Regions from separate parts of the Microbulbifer salipaludis genome, predicted to be linked through region 2. Evidence: predicted binding sites of a transcription regulator. Region 2 holds the regulator's gene; the other holds the start of a gene.
The links. Region 2 encodes FNR, which switches genes on or off when oxygen is low (the NO sensors DNR and NnrR bind a similar motif). Its sites were predicted from a motif close to TTGATNNNNATCAA; they were not measured.

Region 1 (4,873 bases), 210 kb from region 2:
ACCACACCACTGCCGTCGTGGGTATCCCAGGCCGCCTCAAGGTTAATGCCTCCGGTGGCCTCAAAATAATGCCACTGCTCGTTGTAGCGGCTATCTCCCGGTATCGCGGTATGCTGCATCAGCTGGTCGACCTCGACCGACAGCACGCCGGGCTGGTTGCTCAGGGCACTGACCAGTCTCTGCAAGCTGGCAGGGGCGAGCCGCTGTTGCAGTCGCAGTACGTCGAATTGTCCATTGGCGAGGCTGCGCCGATAGTGCAGTTCCACTCCGGTAAGCTGGGACAGGCTGGCCGCGATATCGGGGGCGTGATGATCCGCGCGCGGCAGCGCGAATTGCAGAATAAGCTGCTGCGCATGGGGCGCAGAGCTCGCGCTGGAAATGTCGGGAGATGCTTGTGCGGTGGAAGTTACCGAGAAGAGCGCGGCGAGGGCAAAATACAGGCTCGCCGATGCGCGCCGAACGGAAAAAAAGGCCACGATTACATCCTTGTACTGCTGGACGCGGGAATACGCGCCGGACTGCTCACAGCACCATCCTGGCGCCACTCATTTAAGCCTAGCAGGCGGGTGCGTCCTGGCCAGCACTGCGAGATCGCGCGCGGATGCCGGACATCACCCGCGAATAAACTGAGACTTTTTAATCCAGTGCTTGCCGCGGTAGCGGCGGGTGGGGGCGGAGGTGGTCTTGGCCCAGAAGTAGTCCCGGTTGAACTGGAACTCGACCTCGTAGCCCTCCGCGAGTGCCGCCAGAGGCATGGCCTGCCATGTGGATTGGCGGCGCTTGCTGGTGGCTTCCAGCAGGTATTCGGTGTCGTCGACAATGGCGATCACCCAGGCATGGCCCTGTCCCTTGTGCGTGCCCAGGGCGACGCGCGCATCAATGCCGAGGTTGATCAGCCAGTCGGCGAGTAGGATGGCATGGTCTTCACAGTCGCCGCGTTTCTGGTAATAGGCCTGGCGCGAGGTCTGCCAGATATCCGCGAGCCCGGCGTACTGCAGGTGATCGTATTGGTATTCCTTGCGGGTTGCCAGAGTGTACAGGGGTACCCACAGTGCTTTGGTTTCAAACGGCTGGAAGCCCACCAGATAGCTGTTGGCAAAATGATGTAGCTTGTCGAGCCCGCGCGCAGAGGCGGTAACCGATTCCAGGCCCTGCCAGTTCCAGATGGAGATGTAACTGCTTTCCTGCTCGGAGCGTTTTCCCACCGCCTGCTGCACCATAGCTTCCGTGAGTGGGGCACTGGTGCCGGGTACGACCACCGTACCCCGCTGGTTGTCGCGCATGCTGGGTGTCTCTGGCTCGCCGCGCACGGATGCCAGTTTGCGCTCCTGCAAGGTGTGTTGCGCAGGCAAATGTTGCCACTGTCGCACAACCTCCGGCAGTAGCAGCAGTATGGCCAGCAGGGCGCTGGCGAGTAACCACCTCACTGTCAGCGCCTAGCCTTTTAGCCCGAAGGAAATAATCAATGCGACGAAGATCAGGATCGTTGAGGCAAAAATAGCCACGGCGATATTGCCGTTCTTCAGTTCGCCTTCGATGTCTACGTGCTTGAGCAGTTTTTTGTCGATGATCAGCAGCGCCACCATGCCAATCAGTAACGCCAGCAAGGTATACAGCAGGTTCAGCCCAAGATTGAACAGGGTCGCGGTGAGGAATTCAGATTGCACGTGATTCGGTCCATGTCGGTCAATTTTGCGCAATTAGAGCATAACCGCCGCGGCATTTCTGCCCGCTGTTTGCGGCCCGTGTACCTTGGGTTTCGCAGTGCAGTCGGGGGTCTTCCCGGTACAAACTTGGCTGGAGGTGGGCCTGCAGACAAAAAAGTGTGCAAAAAAGCATTTTTACACCAGGAAAAACCGTGCTCCGGAAGCGCCGCGCTGGAGGAAACTAGTGCACACCGAAAGACTTTGAGGGTAGAACAGCAGTGATAAGTTGATCGAAGCAAAACCGCTGACCAAAGTTGCCGCTGCAGTTTCAGATAACCCGGATTTTAGCCGGTTTTTTGTTGGGAACGGTATTTTCGCTGAGTAGACTTCCGGACACGTTGAAAGAGGAGGTGTTCTCCATGCGTTATTTACTACCTGTAGTTCTGTTTTGTTCGCTCTCTGGTGTCGCGATGGCACAGCAACCGATGTCTCAGCTGCCGGCTGGTGCTTCGGAAGTGCAGATTTTGGGTAAAACCTACTGGCACAGCGGCGATAACTTTTATCAGTTCAATGAGGAAACCGGCATGTTCTATCAGGTTCCTCAGCCCACTGTGCAGGCTCACAAGGACCGTATTTCTCAGTCGCACATGTATCAGCGCAGCCAGACTCTGCCGGGTACCGGTCTGACCGGTGACCAGATCGAAGGTTGTCGTAATGCCGCTGCGGATAAATCCAATGAGGTGCCTAACCGCGGTAGTCAGGTGTACATCAATGAGTACAATGCCTGCATCCGTGATCTGCAGCAGTAACATCTGCAGCAGTACTCTCGAAGATTAGGTGAGAGTAGAAAGGTCTGCCGGGGAACCGGCAGACCTTTTTTATTGCGTGCTGATTACGTGCCCATTTTGCATGCTCTGCCGATCAGTAGGCTCCACGGATCAGCTCAATACCGGGGCCGATGGCGCGGCGCCAGGCGAGTTCGGTGGCTTCATCAAATTGGGGGTCATACTGGCGCAGGGTGGCAAGCAATGCGTCCAGCCACAGGCCATACCATTCCGGACGGATGTTATGTCCTTTGCGGGAGTGGCTGCACCCGAGGGCGCGCAGTTTGGTATCCGGCATACCGCGAGCATGCAGCACCAGTTGCAGAATGCCATTGCGCAGCAGATGGCGCTGCGCAGGCATATCGGTATCCTTGAACAGCGAGCGGATGACTTCAGAGCTGCTCATAAAGCGGTCGTAAAAATCGATGAAAAAACGATCGTTGTTACAGCAGCGGCCATAGCTTTGAAAAACGATATCACTGTCGGCATTTCCCATTGCCGTTACCCCCTGGCTATTGTTATCTCTGCGCACGCAGGCGCAGGCAGCCGCGGATTCTAGCGGTGGTCATCATGGCAAAATTGATCTAGATCATTTTCGACGGGGCGGAGGCGAGTAACCAGGCCGGAGAAGCCAGCAATAAAAAAGGGGCCCGAAGGCCCCTCTGGTGTGATTATGTCGATTACTGTGTGCAGTTTTTGCCTTTGCAGGGCTTGCCGCCACCGCCACTGCCGCCATCACCGCCGTCGCCACCACTGCCACCACAGCCGTTCGCAGTCAGGTAATCCACTGCCGCTTTGGCCTGTACCAGTCCGTGGCCGTAGGCGTTGTCACGGCCGGCCGCACCGAGATCTTCCGCGGTGCTGGTGAGCGCCGAGCGGATCTGGCTGGCAGAACAGCTGGGGAAGTGACTCCAGACCAGTGCGCTAACGCCGGCAACATGCGGGGTCGCCATGGAGGTGCCGTTGAAGTAGGCGTAGTCACTGGGCTCGATGGCCAGATTGGCGCTGCTGCCCAGTTGGCCCAGGAGTGCTGCGCCATCGGTATCGGAAATGCCCGCAGACGGGATGCTGGTGGCAACGCCACCCATGGTGCCGTAAAGCATGCCCGGCTCATTGTTGTAGATGACCGCGCCGATGCCGCCACCGGCCTCACACGCCAGTACTTTGTCGGCAAAGCTGATGTTGCCGCGGGAGATCAGACAGATCTGGCCGGCGGCGCCCGCACAGGCAGACTCGCCCAGGCCGCAATCAACCAGGTTGCCGGTGACGTTGCCCATGGGGCTCTCATCCATGCCGGCCGCTTCGATGGCGCTGCCGCTGACACTGAAGGTGGTAGAAAGGCCCATACCCACGGGTACGGAAGACAGCACGTCGACACCGGGTCCGGACAATTCAACCTGGTCGGTCTGCTGGGAGAAATCCGCGATCATCTTGTTGCTATCAATCGCCGCTACCGATACGACCGAGTCGTAAGATGCCGGATAGGAGTGGCGGGTGTTGCCGTCGTTACCGGCAGCAGCAATGGACAGTACGTTCTGGTTATACAGGTCGGCGAAGGCCCGCTCTTCGGTGCGGGACTTGAAGGTGCCGCCCAGGCTCATGTTGATTACTGTGGCGCCGTTTGCCGCACACTCGTCCGCCGCGGCCACCAATGAGGAAGAATAAGCCCAGCCGTCAGCGCCAAAGACTTTGACGATATGCAGGTTGAGGTTGCCATTGGGGTTTACGCCCACAACGCCTTTGCCGTTTCCGCCAATGGCGGCAATGGTGCCGGCGACATGGGTGCCATGACCATTTTCATCGGTAAACCAGTCGCCGGTGCCGGTGTCGTAATTGCCGGTCACATTGCCGCTGGGAAGGTCTTCGTGATTGAGCGCATAGCCCGAGTCGATGATGCACACGGTCTGGTTGCCGGCCATGGCATCGCTGAGTTGGTCAGCCTGTACCATGGGGATACCAAAGGGAACGGTTTCCGCCAGCGGGAAGCGTTTCACATCCTGCTCAACATATTCCACATTCGGATTGTTGCGCAGCGCACTGAGGGCCTTGGTCGGCAGGTTCGCGGCCATGGCATTGCGCTTTTGCAGTGCCAGGGCGGAGCGGCCGCCATTCTTCTCCATCATGGATTTGACGGCCTGGCCCTTACCTTCCTTGAACTTGATGATATAGCGATCGTCGGCGGCACTGGCATTCCCGGCCAGGGACAGCGCGAGCGCGCTGGCAAACAGGGTTGGAATTATTTTCTTCATTCTTTGTGGAGCTCCAGTTTGGTCTGGTACTTCTTATTGTTGGATTGGAAAACTGGCTGCTCGCCAATTAGCGCCCGTTGGAATTGGCACTGGCGTACAGCCGGTGGCTAAAATGTAGCAGCTTTATGCGCACCTCCAATGGTTCGTGAATGGT
Region 2 (4,873 bases):
GAACTCTTCTGGCATTGCCGCCGAGGCCGGGGTCGATGTCGCGTTTGGCGCGGATCAGCGTTGGCTGCTGAACCTGTCGGTGTGGTGGATGGACATTGATACCGAAGCCACGGTGAAGGTGCCGGGTGTGGGCACCGTCAGCGCCACTGTTGAGCTGGACCCGCTGGTCTACAGCGCAGGTGTTGGCTACCGCTTCTAACCTTCCCCAGTACGCTTGCGACTCACGGTAATGCCGTTGAGCGACAGGCTAAGCCCCCGGCAATTGACTTAAATCAAGTGTCGGGGGCGGGCCCCTCGGTACCTTACGCGGCAGTACGAAGCGCAATGGCTTCCCCGCACAAGTAAGGACAAGAGGTGCCTCTTCCGATGGTCGATCAAAGCGACTTTCCAGTTTCCGACATCAGTACCCCAAGTGGCGCGGGCGACCAGTCCACTGGGCCCCTTTCCAGCGCGCCTCTTTCCACGGAACTGCTGTCCCGCTATGCGGGGCCCTGCCCACGCTATACCTCTTATCCCACCGCCGACCGCTTCGTCGCGATGCAGGGAGACGATGGCTCGGCAAAGCCCTGGCATGCACTCAAGGATGTGGAAACGTTGTCACTGTATGTGCACATCCCGTTCTGTCGTTCACTGTGTTACTTCTGCGCCTGCAACAAAATCATCACCCGGCAATACGGCCTGGCTTCCAGTTATCTCGACAATGTACTGAAAGAGGCCCAGTGGTACCGCGACCGGGTCGCGCGGGCGCCGGTGGTACAGCTGCACCTGGGGGGTGGCACGCCGACCTTCCTGAACGACGGCGACCTGCGACGCCTGATGGAAGGCCTGGGGGAAATTTTTGATCTGCGCATTGGCGACGATGTGGAGTACAGCATTGAGGCCGATCCGCGCACTCTGGAAATCGAAACTTTGGATACCCTGCGGGAGCTGGGCTTCAATCGCCTGAGCCTCGGTATCCAGGATTTTAATCCCGACGTTCAGCGGGCAATCAATCGCATCTGCAGTGTGGAGCAGGTGCGGGCGCTGACCGAAGGCGCACGCGCGCGCGGGTTTGGCTCTATTTCCTACGACCTGATCTACGGCCTGCCGGGGCAGGATGTGGCGAGCCTGGAAAAGACGGTCGACGCCGTGCTTGACCTGGCGCCGGATCGCATCGCCCTGTACCACTACGCGCATCTGCCCCATCGCTTCAAGGCACAGCGTCTGATCGACAGCGACCTGATGCCCCCGCCGGCCGAAAAAATTGCCATGCAGCTCGCGGCCAGCCGCCGGCTTACGGACGCCGGCTACGTCTTCCTTGGGATGGATCACTTTGCACGCCCGGATGATGCGCTCGCGACGGCTGCCACAGAAGGGCGACTCGCGCGCAACTTCCAGGGCTATACACTGATGCCGGCGGATGCACTGGTCGGTCTGGGGGCCTCGGCCATCAGCTACAGCCGCGATGGATACTGGCAGAACCACCACAGTCTCAAGGAGTACGCCGGCGCCATCAACGCGCGCGGCGAGGCCATCTGTCGCGGCTGGCAGCTGAGCGAGGATGACCGCCTGCGCCAGTGGTTGATCATGGAGTTGATGTGCCACCTGCGCCTCGACAAGCGGGTGCTTGAGCAGCGCACGGGGCTGCCATTTGCCGACGGTTTTGCCCCGGAGCTGGCGCGCCTGCAGCCCATGTTTGACGACGGACTGCTGGGGCAGACCGAGAGTGACCTTTTCGTCACCGAGCGCGGACGCTGGTTCCTCCGCAATGCCGCCGCGGCCTTTGATACCTATCTGCACGGCACCGAGCAGTCAGCCCTTTACTCGCGGGTGCTTTAGGCGTCGGGAATCGATACAATTCCGCAATAGCAAACCAGATATGTACGCCGTGCGGCGAAAACGGTACTTCGATGAAACAGAATTCGACAGCGGTCAGTTGCGGTAGTTGCTCCGTGCGCCGGCTGTGCCTGCCCGTTGGCCTGAGCGATGATGACATCGCCCGCCTGGAGCAGGTGACGCGCAAGAAGCGGGTGGTCAGGGCCGGCGAAACCCTGTTTCGTGCCGGTGACCCCTTTGCCAGCCTGTACGCGATTCGTTCGGGCAGTTTCAAGTCGGCGGTGATTGGTGCGGACGGCGATACCCAGGTCACGCATTTTGCGTTGCCCGGGGAGTTGCTGGGTCTGGACGCTTATAGCGGCGGTTCACATCCCGGATTTGCGGAAGCACTGGAAGACAGCAGTGTGTGCGTATTGCCCTTCACCCAGCTGGAGGCGCTTGCCCAGCAGGTGCCGGCGCTACAAAAGCAGATTTACAGCATTTTTTCCGAAGAACTGAAGCAGGAGAACGAAGCCCTGCTGTTACTGGGCAAGCGCTCGGCGGACAGTCGGCTCGCGGCCCTGCTGGTGAATATCTCCAGCCGGTACTCCCGCCGTGGCTATTCCGCGAGCGAATTTGTGTTGTCCATGCCGCGCATGGATATTGCCAATTACCTGGGGTTGACTGCAGAAACCGTCAGCCGACTCATTTCCCGCTTTCAGAAGCAGGGGCTGATCCAGGTGCAGGGGCGCTCAGTGACCATTCTGGATTTCATCGCTCTGAGCGAACTCGCCGGCACCCACTGCAGTTACGAAAACTGACCTCTACACCGCCGCTTATGCGGCAGTGTCTTCTATGCGGCTGTTTCTTCCGCCAGCGTCTCATACATTGCATCGTACAGTCGCTTCACGCCGGCGTTGAAGTGCACGCTCTGCTGTTCGCGCAGGCGATCCTGGATGGCATTCCACTCATCAATAGTCAGCAGGTCGGCGACCAGCGGGAGCAGGATTTCGTTTTCCCGTTGCAGGTGGCGGCGCTGTAAATCGATATATTCCCGTGCGGCGCCGAACAGCGCCTCTCGTTCCACGGCGGCATCGTTGGCCACGGCGTTAAACAGTTTGCTCATTTTGCGGGTGGCGGCCGCAATCGCGTGGTGTTCCTTGAGGGTCTTGTTGATCACATCGCGCACATCGACGGGCTTGCCCAGCAAGTGCTCAAACACCAGGTCCTCGATCGGGTGGTGCCACTGATCCGGGTACACGGAAAAGTAATCCAGCGCCTCCAGAATCATTCCCAGCGTCGCGGGGTCGCGTTCCTGTTTGGTCAATTGCTCCAGCAAACCCTCAAACACCTCGAGAAGTCGCTGCATATGTTTGTGGTCGCAGCAAAGCTGACGGTAGATGCTGTGCATGTTATTCCTCCATGTCTTAATCCGGTCTTAGCTCGGGTGCCAGTCTTGGCATTGTTAACGGAACGAGAAAACGCCGGTTGATCTGGGTCAAGTGCGGTCCGGTTGCTGGCGCCGTTTGTGCCGGCACGATATTCGCCGAGTCCCTGCCGAGAAACTTCAGCCGCTCGGTCGGAGGTGGGATGGTTCAGCGAACGGTCGAAATCGCGTGACGGGAACTTGAAGCGCGTCGTCTATCTGCTTGAAATAGTTTCACATGCACCCTTTGCACCGCCGGGTTCCCCTTGGTGTACAATGCGCCGCTTTCTGGGGCGGGCCGGTCATATTTGGGTCGGGATTTGCCCTTGTCGAGATTATGCTTGCGCGATTCGCGCCTTATCATCCGAGGGAATACCATGTTTGATAAATCCGTCACCTTAGCCTCCTACGATCCCGATGTCTGGTCCGCCATTCAGGACGAAGACCGCCGCCAGGAAGAGCACATCGAGCTGATTGCCTCGGAAAACTACACCAGCCCGATGGTGATGGAAGCCCAGGGCTCCAGCATGACCAACAAGTACGCTGAGGGCTACCCGGGCAAGCGCTACTACGGTGGCTGCGAGCACGTCGACAAGGTGGAGGTGCTGGCCATCGAGCGCGCCAAAAAGCTGTTCGGTGCCGACTACGCCAACGTCCAGCCTCACTCCGGCTCCCAGGCCAATGCCGCGGTGTACCAGGCCCTGTGTGCTCCCGGTGACACCGTGCTGGGCATGAGCCTGGCCCACGGCGGCCACCTGACCCACGGCGCCAAGGTGAACTTCTCCGGTAAGACCTACAACGCGGTGCAGTACGGTCTGAACCCGGAAACCGGCGAAGTGGATTATGACGAAGTAGAGCGCCTGGCTTTGGAGCACAAGCCGAAGATGATCGTGGCCGGCTTCTCCGCCTACAGCCGTATCATGGACTGGGCCAAGTTCCGCACCATCGCCGACAAGGTGGGCGCCTACCTGTTGGTGGATATGGCGCATGTGGCCGGTCTGGTGGCTGCGGGTGAATACCCCTCTCCGGTCCCTCACGCCGATGTGGTGACCTCTACCACCCACAAAACCCTGCGCGGTCCCCGTGGCGGTATCATCATTGCCAAGGCCAATGAAGAGATCGAGAAAAAACTGAACAGCGCCGTATTCCCCGGCGGTCAGGGCGGCCCGCTGATGCACGTGATCGCGGCCAAAGCGGTATCCTTCAAGGAGGCCATGACCCCGGAATACAAGGCCTACCAGAAGAAAGTGGTGGAAAACGCCCGCGCCATGGCGGAGACCTTCCTCGATCGCGGCATCAATATCGTGTCCGGCGGTACCGACGACCACCTGATGCTGGTGGACCTGATCGGCAAGGAGTACACCGGTAAGGATGCGGACGAAGCCCTGGGCAACGCCAACATCACTGTGAACAAGAACGCGGTACCCAACGATCCGCGCTCTCCGTTCATCACCAGCGGCCTGCGTGTGGGCACCCCGGCAATCACCACCCGCGGCTTCGGTGTGGAGGAGACCCGCCAGCTCACCCACTGGATCTGCGATGTGCTGGACGCCCTCGAGAAAGGCAACGCAGACGCGACCATCGCCGAGGTGAAGGCGAAGGTACTCGAAATCTGCGCCAAGTTCCCCGTGTACAAATAATGGGTCGCGGCGA

Region 1: JF535_RS04080 (globin) is a predicted target of FNR. The motif match lies at 3,050-3,063, and genes of this name have one in related genera.

What each region holds. Positions count from the first base shown of each region.
Region 1 covers NZ_JAEKJR010000001.1:983,989-988,861, forward strand. The annotation lists gene JF535_RS04060 (S8 family serine peptidase) at 1-476, opposite strand, end outside; gene JF535_RS04065 (transglutaminase domain-containing protein) at 612-1,427, opposite strand; gene JF535_RS04070 (DUF350 domain-containing protein) at 1,437-1,667, opposite strand; gene JF535_RS04075 (hypothetical protein) at 2,117-2,455, shown strand; gene JF535_RS04080 (globin) at 2,568-2,966, opposite strand; gene JF535_RS04085 (S8 family serine peptidase) at 3,151-4,719, opposite strand.
Region 2 covers NZ_JAEKJR010000001.1:1,196,695-1,201,567, forward strand. The annotation lists gene JF535_RS05030 (OmpW/AlkL family protein) at 1-199, shown strand, start outside; gene hemN (oxygen-independent coproporphyrinogen III oxidase) at 367-1,818, shown strand; gene fnr (fumarate/nitrate reduction transcriptional regulator Fnr) at 1,890-2,615, shown strand; gene JF535_RS05045 (hemerythrin domain-containing protein) at 2,648-3,205, opposite strand; gene glyA (serine hydroxymethyltransferase) at 3,598-4,860, shown strand.